Regions from separate parts of the Bacillus sp. 01N45 genome, predicted to be linked through region 3. Evidence: riboswitches for the same ligand, from Rfam matches in the RefSeq annotation. Region 3 holds a riboswitch; each other region holds the start of a gene.
The links. Region 3 has a riboswitch for S-adenosylmethionine ahead of AC1DMU_RS26295 (ABC transporter permease). Riboswitches for the same ligand answer to the same signal wherever they lie in the genome.
Positions count from the first base shown of each region.

Region 1: another riboswitch for S-adenosylmethionine. It lies ahead of AC1DMU_RS20535 (cyclase family protein); the one in region 3 lies ahead of AC1DMU_RS26295 (ABC transporter permease).
Region 2: another riboswitch for S-adenosylmethionine. It lies ahead of AC1DMU_RS02800 (bifunctional homocysteine S-methyltransferase/methylenetetrahydrofolate reductase); the one in region 3 lies ahead of AC1DMU_RS26295 (ABC transporter permease).
Region 4: another riboswitch for S-adenosylmethionine. It lies ahead of AC1DMU_RS15685 (bifunctional O-acetylhomoserine aminocarboxypropyltransferase/cysteine synthase); the one in region 3 lies ahead of AC1DMU_RS26295 (ABC transporter permease).

Region 1 is NZ_JBFTQW010000009.1:76,246-79,787, forward strand. It holds gene AC1DMU_RS20520 (S-adenosylmethionine decarboxylase related protein) at 1-209, shown strand, start outside; partial or broken gene AC1DMU_RS20525 (ATP-binding protein) at 419-580, shown strand; gene AC1DMU_RS20530 (hypothetical protein) at 803-1,183, shown strand; gene AC1DMU_RS20535 (cyclase family protein) at 1,211-1,843, opposite strand; SAM riboswitch class I at 1,928-2,040, opposite strand; gene AC1DMU_RS20540 (PRK06851 family protein) at 2,190-3,299, shown strand; gene AC1DMU_RS20545 (nucleotidyltransferase domain-containing protein) at 3,421-3,542, shown strand, end outside.
Region 2 is NZ_JBFTQW010000001.1:527,280-530,821, reverse strand. It holds gene metC (cystathionine beta-lyase) at 1-38, opposite strand, end outside; gene metI (cystathionine gamma-synthase/O-acetylhomoserine thiolyase) at 35-1,147, opposite strand; SAM riboswitch class I at 1,307-1,416, opposite strand; SAM riboswitch class I at 1,621-1,730, shown strand; gene AC1DMU_RS02800 (bifunctional homocysteine S-methyltransferase/methylenetetrahydrofolate reductase) at 1,801-3,542, shown strand, end outside.
Region 3 is NZ_JBFTQW010000016.1:27,329-30,870, forward strand. It holds gene AC1DMU_RS26275 (hypothetical protein) at 1-198, opposite strand, end outside; gene AC1DMU_RS26280 (hypothetical protein) at 473-976, shown strand; partial or broken gene AC1DMU_RS26285 (DUF3951 domain-containing protein) at 995-1,133, opposite strand; partial or broken gene AC1DMU_RS26290 (DUF3951 domain-containing protein) at 1,285-1,362, opposite strand; SAM riboswitch class I at 1,531-1,636, shown strand; gene AC1DMU_RS26295 (ABC transporter permease) at 1,771-2,688, shown strand; gene AC1DMU_RS26300 (ABC transporter permease) at 2,705-3,542, shown strand, end outside.
Region 4 is NZ_JBFTQW010000006.1:93,774-97,315, reverse strand. It holds gene AC1DMU_RS15685 (bifunctional O-acetylhomoserine aminocarboxypropyltransferase/cysteine synthase) at 1-1,086, opposite strand, end outside; SAM riboswitch class I at 1,179-1,283, opposite strand; gene AC1DMU_RS15680 (chloride channel protein) at 1,598-2,830, shown strand; gene AC1DMU_RS15675 (YjjG family noncanonical pyrimidine nucleotidase) at 2,871-3,542, opposite strand, start outside.

The DNA of each region.
Region 1 (3,542 bases), on a different contig from region 3:
CTTACTTCCAAGTAGGATGCGGAATTTATGCTGGCTTGTGTAGTTTACTGTTCGATAACTTTAAACAAGGTGCCTATTATGTAGAGGAATTATTATTAAATACAGAGAGTAAGTACGGAGAATATTTGAATTTATATATGAAGGATTTTGTAGTGGGCGGAAATGACTTTACGGATGGATTGCTACATGATCGGGTAAGATGGATATAAGTTGTGACGAAAAGGAAGGGGAAATCTCCTTCCTTTTCGTATGATAAGGTTACATCTTACCCTGAAAGCAATTTCATACTTATAATTTAAGGAGATAATATGTAGAGCTTTTGTATTGAGTATGAGGAGTATTTATATGAACAAATTTAAAAGCTTGATATATGAGGAAAGAGAAGCTTTTAAATTATTTAAAAAAATTAACGGATTTGTTAGAGAAAATCGGTAAAGCTTTTTACAAAACAAAGGAGAATGGTACGGGACTTGGGTTAATGATTACATATAAAATCATTGAGGAACATCAAGGAAGTATCGCGATTCAAAGTAGCATGGGAATAGGAACGAAAGAGGAAATTTTTTTACCGACAGCATAATGTGCTAGAGAAAAAAATTTCAGAAAAGTGTTCTTGTTGTGTAAATATAAACATTTTATAAAATGTTTCAAGAAGGGTTTTTTTTATAAAATACTTCGTTTATAATGGAGGAAAATATCGACATGAGATTTGTTATTCATGTAACGGTTCGGTAGTGTTAGAGAAAGAAGGGGTGCACGCGCATCCTTTTTTCTATGCAGATATTATGAAAGAGGTGGTATGATGGAATTAACATTAAATTCGACTGTATGTTTACACACGATTCAATTTCGAAAAGAGCAAAAGAATTATATTGTAAAAGATACAATTACAGGAGAAAAATATGAAATGCCGCCACTTTGGATTGATGCATTGGCAATGATGCGTGACGGTTTTTTATTGGGGGAAATTGAGGAGAAATTAAAAGAAGAGTATCCAGACGAAGAAATAAATATGTTAGCATTTACGAGGCAACTGTTAGAGCTAGAGCTTGTCGGAATGGTAGATGGCGAAGAAATAGCTTGTACAAAGAAGAAAGAGAAAGATTATTTAGCTTGGTTACGTCCTCGTGTTGAGCAATTCTTTCTTAGTTTAAATAAAAAAAATAGAAGCAAAGGTCAATGATGATCTTTGCTTTTTTGTATAGTTTGTTTAAAAAATTACAGCGAATGCCCTTGCGAAAGCACCGTCGCTATCTTTAATTTTTAAAGGTGCCGCTGAGAAAAAGAAACGTTTCGTGTTAATTGCATCTAAGTTTGTTAAGTTTTCGATTAAATAAATATTATTCCCAAGTAGTATGTGATGGATTGGCGATGTTTCTGTCGTTACCTCATCAGGAGAGATGAAATCTAAACCGACAGATTTTACTTTTAATTGAACTAGTTCTTCAGCTAATTCTTCAGAAAGATAAAAAGCTTCTTTCTCATATGCTTCTGTATTCCATTTCGTAGATAGATTGGAATGGAAAATGACAATATCACCTTCTTTTATGTCAGCGTTGTGTAATACTTCTTTAGGTAGTTTTCGTTCTTGTACATGAGTTACATCAATAAGAACAGCTTCGCCTACAAATTGATCTAGGGGTAATTGATCAATAGTCGTTGCGCCTGAAATGAAATGAGCAGGAGCATCACAATGCGTGCCAACATGAACGACAGAATGAAAATCTGTAACTTGATAGCCTGTCTCTTCAACGCTTGTAATGGCTCCTAAATTGATTTTTGGTGTTCCAGGGAATTGGGACATATTGTTTTCAAATGTTTGTGATAGGTCAATTACTTTCATTTTAAATACCTCCAATATATGTTTTGAAATAAAAAAACTCACCTTTCATAATCAAGAAAGATGAGTTTTGTACACAATAGTTACGTTTTATCTTTCAAAATGCAATGCATTTTGCAGGAATTAGCACCTATTCAGTTTGTATAAACTGAGGTTGCTGGGCGTCAAAGGGCCGGTCCCTCTGCCTCTCTTGATAAAGACATATTAAGTTTTCGTTTCTGAATATTCACTACTTTTAAATTGTAATTCATTTCCTTTTTTCGTGCAATACAAAATAGGTATTCACCCAAATAAAGTTGCTCGCATATTGTAGCTTATGTAAATAGAATGCTGCGAAGGAGTGAGTGCAGTGACAGGGAATGTATTGAATTATTACGCTGGTGGAAATACAGCTAGAGGATTTCATAATTTATACGATGAGAATTTAAAAGGGCTAAACAGGTTATTTATTTTAAAGGGTGGTCCTGGAACCGGGAAATCTTCTTTAATCAAAGCAATAGGTCGCGAGTGGGTTGAAAAAGGATATGATATTGAATTTTTACACTGTTCTTCTGATAATAAATCGGTTGATGGTGTAATTATCCCGAAGTTAAAAGTAGGAATTGTTGATGGAACATCACCGCATGTTATTGAGCCGAAAATGCCAGGAGTTGTCGAAGAGTATATTAATTTAGGGGTTGCTTGGGACTCAGATAAATTAAGAAAGCAGAAGGTGGAAATTGAACGATTTGTTTCAGAAGCAAGCAAGGCTTTTCAAACTGCTTACGCTTGTTTTAACGAGGCACTAGTTATACATGACGAGTGGGAGAAAATATATATTAATAATATTGATTTTAATAAAGCAAATGAACTAACCGATCAGCTGATTCAGAAGTTATTTACAGATAAAGGCGGGAAACAATCGCTTGTGAAACATCGGTTTTTAGGGGCAGCTACACCGAAAGGAGCAGTTGATTTTGTTCCTAATTTAACAGAGGGATTACCACATCGTTATTTTATAAAAGGACGCCCAGGATCTGGGAAATCAACAATGCTTAAAAAATTAGCTAAGGCAGCAGAAGAAAAAGGATTTGAAGTTGAAGTATATCATTGTGGATTTGATCCAAATAGTCTTGATATGGTTATCGTAAGAGAATTAGGGTTTGCAATTTTTGATAGCACCGCACCACATGAATATTTTCCGAGCCGCGAAGGTGATGAAATTATAGATATGTATGCCTTGATTGTGACACCAGGGACAGATGAGAAGTATGCGACAGAAATTCGTGACGTGTCGATTCAATATAAAGCAAAAATGAATGAGGCGATGTCTTTCTTAGCGAAAGCGAAATCAGTTCGTGATAAATTAGAACGAATATATATTGCTGCTATGGATTTTTCAAAAGTAGATGCATATAAAGAGGAGATTCAAAAAGAGTTTGAACGAATTGCGGTTAGTGTAACAGAAAAGAACAAGTAAAAAATAAAGGATTTTAGTAGGCTGTCGGGAATTTTCTGACAGCTATTTTAGTATGTAGTAAAATTAGCAGTATATTTGTCGAATTTCCAAGGAAATAATCAAAAAATGGAGAGGGTATGAAATGAGAGAGAAAATTAGAGTGGAGTTAGCAAGAATTGAACAAGAGAATGATGTGAAAATTTTATTTGCAGTGGAATCAGGGAGTCGTGCTTGGGGATTTCCATCGAAAGATAGTGATTATGA
Region 2 (3,542 bases), on a different contig from region 3:
TGGTTGTGCAGTAAGAGTGTATCTATAGAATAACTCATATTCTTACACCTTCTTTTACAAGTTTAATGGCTTGCTTTAAGTCTTGAATTAAATCGTTACTATTTTCAATGCCAACGGAAAATCGCAGAAGACGATTACATACACCGTTTGCTGTTCTGATTTCTTCAGGAATATCAGCGTGTGTTTGCGTTGCTGGATACGTCATTAAACTTTCAACACCACCAAGACTTTCAGCAAATGTAATTAAGGATAAAGATTGTAAGAATGGATTAATCCATGTTTCATCTTTCAGACGAAATGAGATCATGCCACCTCTTCCAGGATAAAATACATCTGTCACCCCGTCTTCATCATTTAAATAAGCAACAACTGCTTTTGCATTTTCTTCATGTTGTCTCATGCGAAGCGCTAACGTTTTCATACCACGAATTAATAGCCATGAGTCAAATGGACTTAAGACCGCACCAGAGGCATTATGATAATGAGCGATTTCCTCACAAAGTTCCTTTCCTTTTGCAACGACAAGTCCGCTTAGGACATCGTTATGTCCCCCTAAATATTTCGTTGCGCTATGAAGTACAATGTTGGCACCTTCTGTTAATGGCTGCTGTATATAAGGCGTATAGAATGTGTTGTCTACAATAAGAAGTAGTCCGTGTCTTTTCGCTACAGTTGCGACAGCGGCAATATCAGTAACTTGCATTAACGGATTAGTTGGAGTTTCTATGAAAATAGCTTTCGTTTCAGTTGTGATAGCTTGCTCAATTTGTTTAATAGATTGTGTATTTACGTATCTACATCGAACATTCCACTTTTTTTCGTGCTCAGAAAATAATCGATAAGTGCCCCCGTATAAATCTTCGGATACAATAAGTTCGTCTCCAGAACGGAATAGGGAGAGGACGAGGAGAACAGCTGCCATCCCTGAACTACAGGCATAACCTTGTTCACCATATTCTAAGTCTGCGATTGCCTGCTCTAAAAGACCACGAGTTGGATTGCCAGTTCGTGAATAGTCAAAGCCAGTAGAGTTACCAATTCCTTCATGACGATAAGCAGTTGAAAAATAAACAGGTGGGTTAACAGTTCCTGTTGTAGTTTCGCTCCGGTTTCCGATTTGTGCTAGTTTTGTTTCAATAGTTGACATGTGAAAATTCCTCCTTTTTAAATTAACAATTAAGTGAATGTAAAGTGAAACTTTAATCAGTGAGGGGGGCATCCCCCACTGATTATTAGCTCTCACCAATCGGGGTAAAATAAAAAAAGCCTTCTAAAGAAGAAGGCTTTCGGTTTGAATAGAGTCTTCTTCTCATCTGTCAAATCTTTCACAATTTGCTGGAATTAGCACCTTATTAACAAATGTTAATGGTTGCTGAGGCGTCATAGGGCCAGTCCCTCTACCTCTCTAGATAAGAATGTTCGTATGAAATTTTTATTATGTTTTTAACTTTACAACAAAAGATAATTGAATTGCAACTTTATTTTAAATAATTTTTATTTTTCCGCAAGTGTCATTGACTTTTGCATTTGTGCATGCTAAATTTATTAAAAAATTAACAAACATTGTTAAAAGGGGAACGTATTTCCTTTTAGCTACATAAATAAAATAATAAAGACAAACTCTTATTGAGAGCGGTGGAGGGAAAGGCCCTGTGAAACCCAGCAACCTTCAAACGAAATGTTTGAAACGGTGCTAATACCTGCAAAACGAATGTTTTGCATAATAAGAGGAGGAACAATTATGTCCCCCTCTTCAAAGTGAAGAGGGGGTTTTTATATTGATAGAAATGAGGGAGATTTGTGAAATTACTAGATTTATTATCAAAAGGAATTGTAATAGGTGATGGTGCGGTTGGGACGTTATTACATTCACATGGTTTGCAAAGTAGTTTTGAAGAATTGAATATATCTGATCCAGATTTAATTATATCGATTCATAAGCAATATGTAGCTGCTGGGGCTGATGTGATTCAAACAAATACGTACGGAGCAAATGAAGCGAAATTACGTATTTATGGTTTAGAAAATCAAGTTACTGAAATTAATAGAGCCGCAGTAAAACTGGCGAAAGCATCTGTTACAGACAGAAATGCAATTTTAGGAACAATTGGTGGTATGAAACATATCGGAGCTGTTACGACAACTGATATGGAAAGAGAATTTATGTTACTGGAACAGGCAAGTGCATTACTAGAAGAACAGGTTGATGGACTGCTATTAGAAACTTTCTATGATGAGTTTGAATTACTTCATGCTGTTCAGGTGTTACGAAAACAAACGAATATTCCAATTGTAGCTCAATTAGCATTGCATGAGGCAGGTACAACTCAAAATGGAAATGATGTAAATGAAATATTAAAACAGCTTTTAGATTACGGTGCAAATGTCGTTGGATTGAACTGTCAACTAGGGCCACTTCACATGACGGAAGCTTTTAAAATGATATCGATTCCGCAAAATGGCTACTTGTCAGCATATCCGAATGCAGGTCTCCCAAATTATGTGGAGGGACGTTACGTATATGAGGGAAGTCCAGCTTATTTCGAAGCGATGACACCGAAATTTATTGAGCAAGGTATTCGGTTATTAGGTGGTTGTTGTGGCACGACTCCAGAACATATTGAAAGTATGAAACGTGCAATTGCAAATGTTACACCTGTAATAGAAAAGGATACGATTCAAAGACCGAAAGTAGTTCATACACACGAGAAACGTTCAAAAGCTCATGTCACATTAGCAGAGAAAGCAAAAAAACAAACGACAGTAGTAGTGGAATTAGATCCACCGAAAACGTTAGATACGCAGCGATTTTTTGAAGGCGCAAGAGCATTGAAAAGAGCTGGGGCAGATGCTATTACTCTAGCAGATAATTCATTAGCATCGCCTCGCATCTCGAATATGGCAATGGGGGCATTATTAACGAAGCACGATATTCCGGTATTGACGCACTTAACGTGTAGAGACCATAACGTCATCGGACTACAATCTCATTTACTAGGCCTATCAGCGTTAGGTATGGAAGAGGTGTTAGCTTTAACTGGGGATCCAGCACGCGTTGGTGATTTTCCAGGTGCCACTTCTGTATATGATTTGTCCTCTATTGAGCTCATTAAAATGATTAAAGAAATGAACGACGGGCGCTCGATTTTAGGGAAATCAATTGGTCCAGCAACAAGGTTTTCAGTGGGAGGTGCGTTTAATCCGCATGTAAGACATTTAAAAGCAGCGGTTAAGCGAATGGAACGGAAAATAGATGCTGGAGCGGAATATTTCTTAACTCAGCCAATTTATGATATCGCGTTAATTGAAGAAGTGTATGAAGCGACAAAGCATTTGGAACAACCTATTTTTATTGGGATTATGCCATTAATAAGTAAAAGGAATGCAGATTTCCTTCATTTTGAGGTACCGGGTATTACTCTACCTGAAGAAATAAGGGAGAGAATGGATGGACATGAAACGAAAGAGGCAGCAATTGAAGAAGGGATTCGCATTTCACAAGAATTGATCGATGCGGCGATGAAATATTTTAACGGCATTTA
Region 3 (3,542 bases):
TGTTAATGATTTATCTGATATATTTAGCACGGTATGAAATTGATTTGTATGTTGTTGTTTTAAATATTGGGCTAACTTAAATGGAGCATGTTTCTTTTTTAATACGCGGCGAAGGCTCTCTGTATTTTCGATATGAAGTGATTTTTCACGAATAAGGACACGAATATCTTCTCCCATAAAAGGCATTGTGTTGTACATAGATGATTCTCCTTAAAAACTTACATATGTTTGCGTTATGCATATGTAAGTCTAGCATGGTTTGTTCTTTATGTGTGCTTACAGTTTTGTAAGGTGATGTAGTAAAGCAGTGCAAAAGTTATTTGCATAAAGTGACGATACTGTGACAAAAATGTAGGCATGTATATTAAGGTAGCGTCTTAAGTGTAAAAAGTAGGATGTTCTCGGTATAATAACAAGTGGAGATAAAAGAAACTATAATGAGTAGTAGCTGTAGATAAAAGGAGAAGAAGAGATGAAGAAGGTTTTGGGTATTGCTGTAATGGGAAGTATGATCCTTCTAGCAGGATGTAATGGAAATAAAGATACGAAAGAACCGAAAGAAAAGGTAGAGCAATCTACTGAGCAAACAGAAGAGATGAAAGAATACCGTGCAGTACATGAAAAATACGATATGAAAATGAATAAAGAAATTAATAAAGCACTACAGTTATTTGAAGTGGCAAAAGAAAAGGGCGGTAAGGAAATAACGAATGCTACATATAAAGAAGATGTGCAAAAGGTAACGACTAGCATGTTAGAAGATATTGATAATATACGTAAAGAAATTCGTGTTCCAAAATCGAAAGAGCAAGAACATGAGGTATACGCTGGTTTCTTGAATGAATCGGAACAAGCAATGAAAAAATTACAGAAGTTAGCTAAAGAAGAAGACTCATCATTGATTCGTGATATAGAAATTAACTTTGCAACAGCATCAACATACTATAAACGTTTTCAAGCAGAAACGAAAAAATAACCTTGCGTACGCGCAAGGTTATTTTTTCTTCTTACCATCTCCGTCTTCATCCCCGGATACTAATACATTTTGTTTTTCGTGAAATTCAGAGATTGTTTGTCTGGTAATATTATCTATCGAATGGAGTATAAAAAGAAGTGATACGTTTCTTTTTAATAAAGAGTTTATCCCGCTATTTGCCGGGCAGTAAGACCCCCACCTCAAAATTCAGTGAAAGCAAAGAAGTTAGGTAGGGGATCCACTGCCCCTAAAAGCCCGATTGGTTCAACTAATAATCAGTGGGGGATGCCCCCCACTGATTAAAGTTTCACTTTATAGACCCCGATGATGACAAGTATAACGATTGTTAATGGTAATCCTATAGTAGCAAGAAGCAAGGGATCCATCTTATAACTTCTTTAATATTATTTCTTTTTATTATAAGAGAAAACTGTAATTTCGATAAAAGGAGCGAAAACTGATTTTTCTAAATATATCCAATTTGATTGACTTTTCATTTTTTCAGAATTATAATTCAAAATATACAATTTGAACCAAATAATAATATAGCAATTTACTTATCCAGAGAGGTAGAGGGACTGGCCCTATGACACCTCAGCAGCGGGTTCTGTAACAGGAACACCGTGCTAATTCCAGCAAGCAAGTCTTGAAAGATAAGTGATGGGCCTTCGTTTATTAAGCCTTGATCTTATTTTTTAAGATCAAGGCTTTTTGTGTTTTAAGAAGCGGAAAAGTAATAGGAACAAATATGTCAATAAAACAAAGTAAATACATTTGTTTAGGGGGTTATTGAAGTGTATGTTATTAAAAAACTATCGGTTATGGTGTTCACGCTATGGGTCATTACAACAGTAACATTTTTGATTATGCATATCATTCCAGGGGATCCATTTTCATCAGATGCGAAAATCTTTCCTGAAGAAGTGATACAAAACATGAGAGCGAAGTATCACCTTGATGAACCGTTATGGAATCAATATGTTGCTTATTTAGATGGCGTAGTTCATTTTGATTTTGGTGAATCTGTTCAATCCACAGGTCAAGGTGTATCAGAAATTATAACGACAGGATTTGGTCCATCAGCGATTATTGGTTTACAAGCACTTGTTATTTCATTATTAGTCGGAATTGCAGCAGGTACATTTGCAGCTCTATATCATAGGAAAGTAATTGATTATAGTGTGAGCTTACTTGCGATTCTCGGTATTTCTATTCCAAGTTTTATTTTAGCACCACTATTTATACAAGTATTTGCTATACAATTTGAACTTTTACCAGTAGCGTCTTGGGGCACATTCGAACATACGGTATTGCCATCCTTCGCATTAGCGTTAGGACCAATCGCGGTTATTACAAGATTTGTTCGCTCTAATATGATTGAAGTTTTGCAGAGTGATTATATTAAGCTAGCGAGAGCGAAAGGCATACCAATTAAGAAAATCATTATAAGACATGCTCTTCGAAATGCGATTGTTCCGGTACTTACATTTGTTGGACCGTTAATGGCTGGACTTTTAACAGGAACTTTCGTTATTGAAAAAATATTTTCCATTCCTGGTCTAGGAAAATATTTTGTAGATAGCATTTTTAACCGGGATTATCCGGTCATTATGGGAACAACGATTTTCTATAGTGCATTATTAATTTCTTGTATTTTCATTACAGATATTATTCACCGTATTGTGGATCCGCGTATTCGTTCTATTACGTAAGGAGGGGGGCATTTAAATGGGAGCTTATGAAATCAATAAACAGTTATTAACGAATGAGGAGAAAAAAGAATTAACGATAAATAAAGATCAGCAAACGATTAGTCGAAAGAAGGAAGTGTTTCGCAAGTTTATATCAAACCCTATAGCAGTTTTAGGGGCAGTGACGTTATTACTAATTATTATTTTCTCACTGGTTGGCGAAAGTTTAACGGCATTTACTGCGAGTGAACAAGTAAAAGAAGCAACAAACCTCCCACCTAGTAGTGAGCATTGGTTCGGAACAGATGATTTAGGAAGGGACATATGGGCGCGCACCTGGGCTGGAGGGAAAATTTCACTAACAGTTGGATTAGTGGCAGCGGCTCTTGATATAGGAATAGGTGTACTAATCGGGGGCTTTAGTGGATATGTGAGAGGACGTAGTCGCCTTGGAACGTTAATTGATGAGTGGATTGTACGAGGGATTGAAGTGTTATACGGTATCCCATATTTATTAATTGTTATTTTATTATTAATCGTTATGAAACCAGGGCTTTTTACAATTATTATTGCCCTTGCATTAACAGGATGGATTGGCATGGCACGTCTCGTTAGGGCACAAGTATTATCTTTAAAGCAAAGAGAATTTGTTATTGCAGCAGAGCGATTAGGTACATCGCATATGAAGATTATATACGGACACATCATTCCGAATTTAACAGGCATTATTATCGTAAATTTATCATTTACAATTCCAGCAGCTATTTTCTCAGAATCATTTTTAAGCTTTATCGGACTCGGAGTACAATCACCAGCAGCGAGCTGGGGAACGATGACGAACGATGCACTCGGGACATTACTAAGCGGAGAATGGT
Region 4 (3,542 bases), on a different contig from region 3:
TAGTTTTACATTTGCGATAAATTCTTTCGCTGCTTCTAATCCGCCCTTAATGCCGAATGTTAAAACACCACTAGCACCTTTTTTCAAATACGTTTGTGCTAACGAGTAATTTTCATTGCTATCTAATCCCGGATAATTCACCCATTCAATACGTTCATGGTTAGCAAGCCACTTAGCAACTGCGAGAGCATTTTCACTATGACGCTCCATTCTTAAATGTAGCGTTTCTAAGCCGATATTGCTAATATACGCATTGAATGGGCTCATACAGTTTCCATAGTCTCTTAATAATTGAACACGTGCCTTCACAATATACGCTGCTGCACCAAAATTTTGAACGTAACTTACGCCGTGATAACTTGGATCCGGTTCAACAAGTTCAGGATATTTCCCATTTGTCCAATCAAAGTTCCCTCCGTCAATGACAATGCCGCCTAAAGAGCTTGCATGACCATCAATATATTTCGTCGTAGAATGAACGATAATATTTGCTCCGTGCTCAAATGCTTGGCATAAATAAGGAGTTGCTAATGTATTATCCACGATAAAAGGTACTTCTAACTCTTTCGCTGCATCTGAAAATTCTTTGAAATTTAAAACGTTCATCGCTGGATTTCCTAACGACTCTGCATAAACAAGTTTCGTCTTATCATTAGCAAGGGCCACAATTTCATCAGCACTTAAATTCGGATTAAAGAACGTAACGTCAATACCAAGCTTACGCAAACTCACTCCAAATAAATTAAACGTTCCGCCATAAACTGTGGAAGAACAAAGCAAGTGGTCTCCGCTACTACAAATATTTAAAACAGCAAGCATAATAGCAGCCTGCCCAGAAGCCGTTGCAACAGCTCCTACACCACCCTCTAAATCCGCTAACTTTTGCTCAAATGCAGCTAAAGTAGGATTTCCAATACGCGTATATATATATCCTTCTGCCTCTAAATTAAATAGCGCTGCTAAATCATCTGAAGTATCGTATTTATACGTTGTACTTTGATAAAGTGGCAAAACACGCGGTTCACCATTCTTTGGTGTATAGCCACCTTGCACACAAATTGTTCCTTTTCCCCATGATTCTCCCATCTCTCATTCTCCTTTCTTTTATACAAAATAAAAAACTGCTCCTTTCCTGAAAACAAGAAAGGAGCAGTTTGAAAACACGCTCTAAAGGCTCTTTCTTATCTTTCAGGATTATTACCTGCAGGATTTGGCACAATTCCGTTATACGGCTGTTGCCAAGGTTTCATCGGGCCTGTCCCTCCACCTTTTCTTGATAAGACTATGCAATTACCGTTGATTTTATAGCAATAATTTCCTAATGTCAAACAGTTTTTCTGAATGTTCTAAATTAAATACAAAGAATTTGACATGCATAACAAAAGAAATATATTCCATATCCATTTGAAAAAGACCTTTTAAAACCCACGATTACTATATAAAATTAAGTAAGTAGTTTAACTGTATACATTTCAAATTCTCACGAGACCTCAATATATTGAATAAGCCCACCTCTCAAAAAGATACTATACATATTCCTTTCACAGTAGCATATTTAATCCTTTCGACATTAAAACTTACATAACGGAGGTATAACATGACAAACACAAAGGACATGCACTATATACTCGTCCTATACGGCATTCTTTTAGGCTCTATAGTAGGAGCTACAGTCTGGCTATTTTTAGTTACAATAAATATCGGCATTCACTTTATTTGGGGATACTTACCTACTATTTTCTCTTCTCCCCCGTATTACACTATTTGTGTAACAACTATCGGTGGTATTCTCGTTGGTTTAACCCAAAAATACTTCGGCATATATCCACGTCTTATGCCGGAAGTGATGGGTGAATATAAAAAAACTGGTAGAATTGAATACCGTTTTGTACATAAAGCTACTTTAACTGCGATTATCGTTTTAATATTTGGAGCTAGCTTAGGTCCCGAAGCAGCACTTGTTGGAATTATCGGTGGACTTTGTACATGGGTAGGGGATCGCTTTACATTTGCCTTAAAAGGAATGAATGAACTAACAGAGGTTGGAATTGGCGCTACTTTAAGTGTAATTTTTAACGCGCCATTATTCGGTTATTTAGCTCCAAATGAAAATGAGGGTGAGCAAATTAACGAATTTTCTAAAGGAAAAAAAGCAATTGTATATTTAGCTACCACTTTCGCTGGCTTTTCCGTTTATTTATTACTTAGTAAATTCGATAATCGCGGATCCTTTATCGTTGATTTTGGGGAAGGTTCCCTTTCTCTTAATGAATGGATCGCCTTTCTACCACTTGCTAGTATTGGTGCTATAGTTGGTTTCTTTTATTTCAAATTTGAATTCACATTAGAGAAATTAATCCATCCCTTCAGGGAATACAAACTATCACTTGGAATTATCGGTGGTATTTTATTAGGAATTACAGGAACTTTTCTCCCGTACACGTTATTCTCAGGAGAACATCAATTAAAAGATTTAGTCGTTGAATGGAGTCATTTATCTTTCTGGGTACTACTTCTTTCAGGTGTTTTAAAATTATGTATTACTGCCGTTTGTTTAAATACAGGTTGGCGCGGTGGACATATTTTCCCAATTATATTTGCTGGATCTAGTATCGGATATGCTATAGCTTCCATTATCCCGATAGATCCAATCGCTTCGGTAGCCATCGTCACGACAGCAATTTCAAGCTATGCATTAAGAAAACCAATTGCTATAACATTACTATTACTCATGTTTTTCCCGCTCAATTTACTATTACCGATGCTTGGAGCGGCAGCGATTGGTAATGCATTTCCACTTCCTAAAAATAACGAAGCTGCAAACGAATAAAAATAGGCAGTAGGGACAAAAGTTCCACTGCCTATTTTTATTACACACGTTGCTTCAATAACGCGTATAACTCTTCAAAATTTTGTACTTCATATGTTGGCACAATCTCGCTATTATTTGATTTCTTTTCTGGATTAAACCAACAAGTATCAATTCCCGCTACATATCCACCTTTCATATCAGCACTTAACGAATCCCCAATAATGAGCCCTTCTTCAGGGGAAAAATTAGGAATTCGTTCAAAAACATAATCAAAATACTCTTTCATCGGCTTTTGGAATCCCGTATCTTCAGAAACGAAAATATCTTTAAACAAGGCATGTAATCCTGCATTACGTAAACGTTTATCTTGCGTCTTAGAAATACCGTTTGTCACTATATATAAATCGTACTCACTTTGAATTTGACTTATAAATTCAAACGCACCTTGCATAAGTTGGTCTCCTTCTTCTAAGTAGCTACGATAATTATTTTCGAATAATACTCCATCTACTTCTTCCCCGTACTCTTTAAACAAAATTGAAAACCGCGTATTTACAACTTCATCACGGTTCATTTCACCTTCCTCAAAAGCATCCCAAAGACTTTTATTAATTTTTTTATAGTGCCCTTCAACCTCGCTAGTTAGAGGAATCCCTTTCTCTTCAAACAGCATACGTAACGCCATTTTCTCCGCCTTCTGAAAATCTAACAATGTATCATCTACATCAAA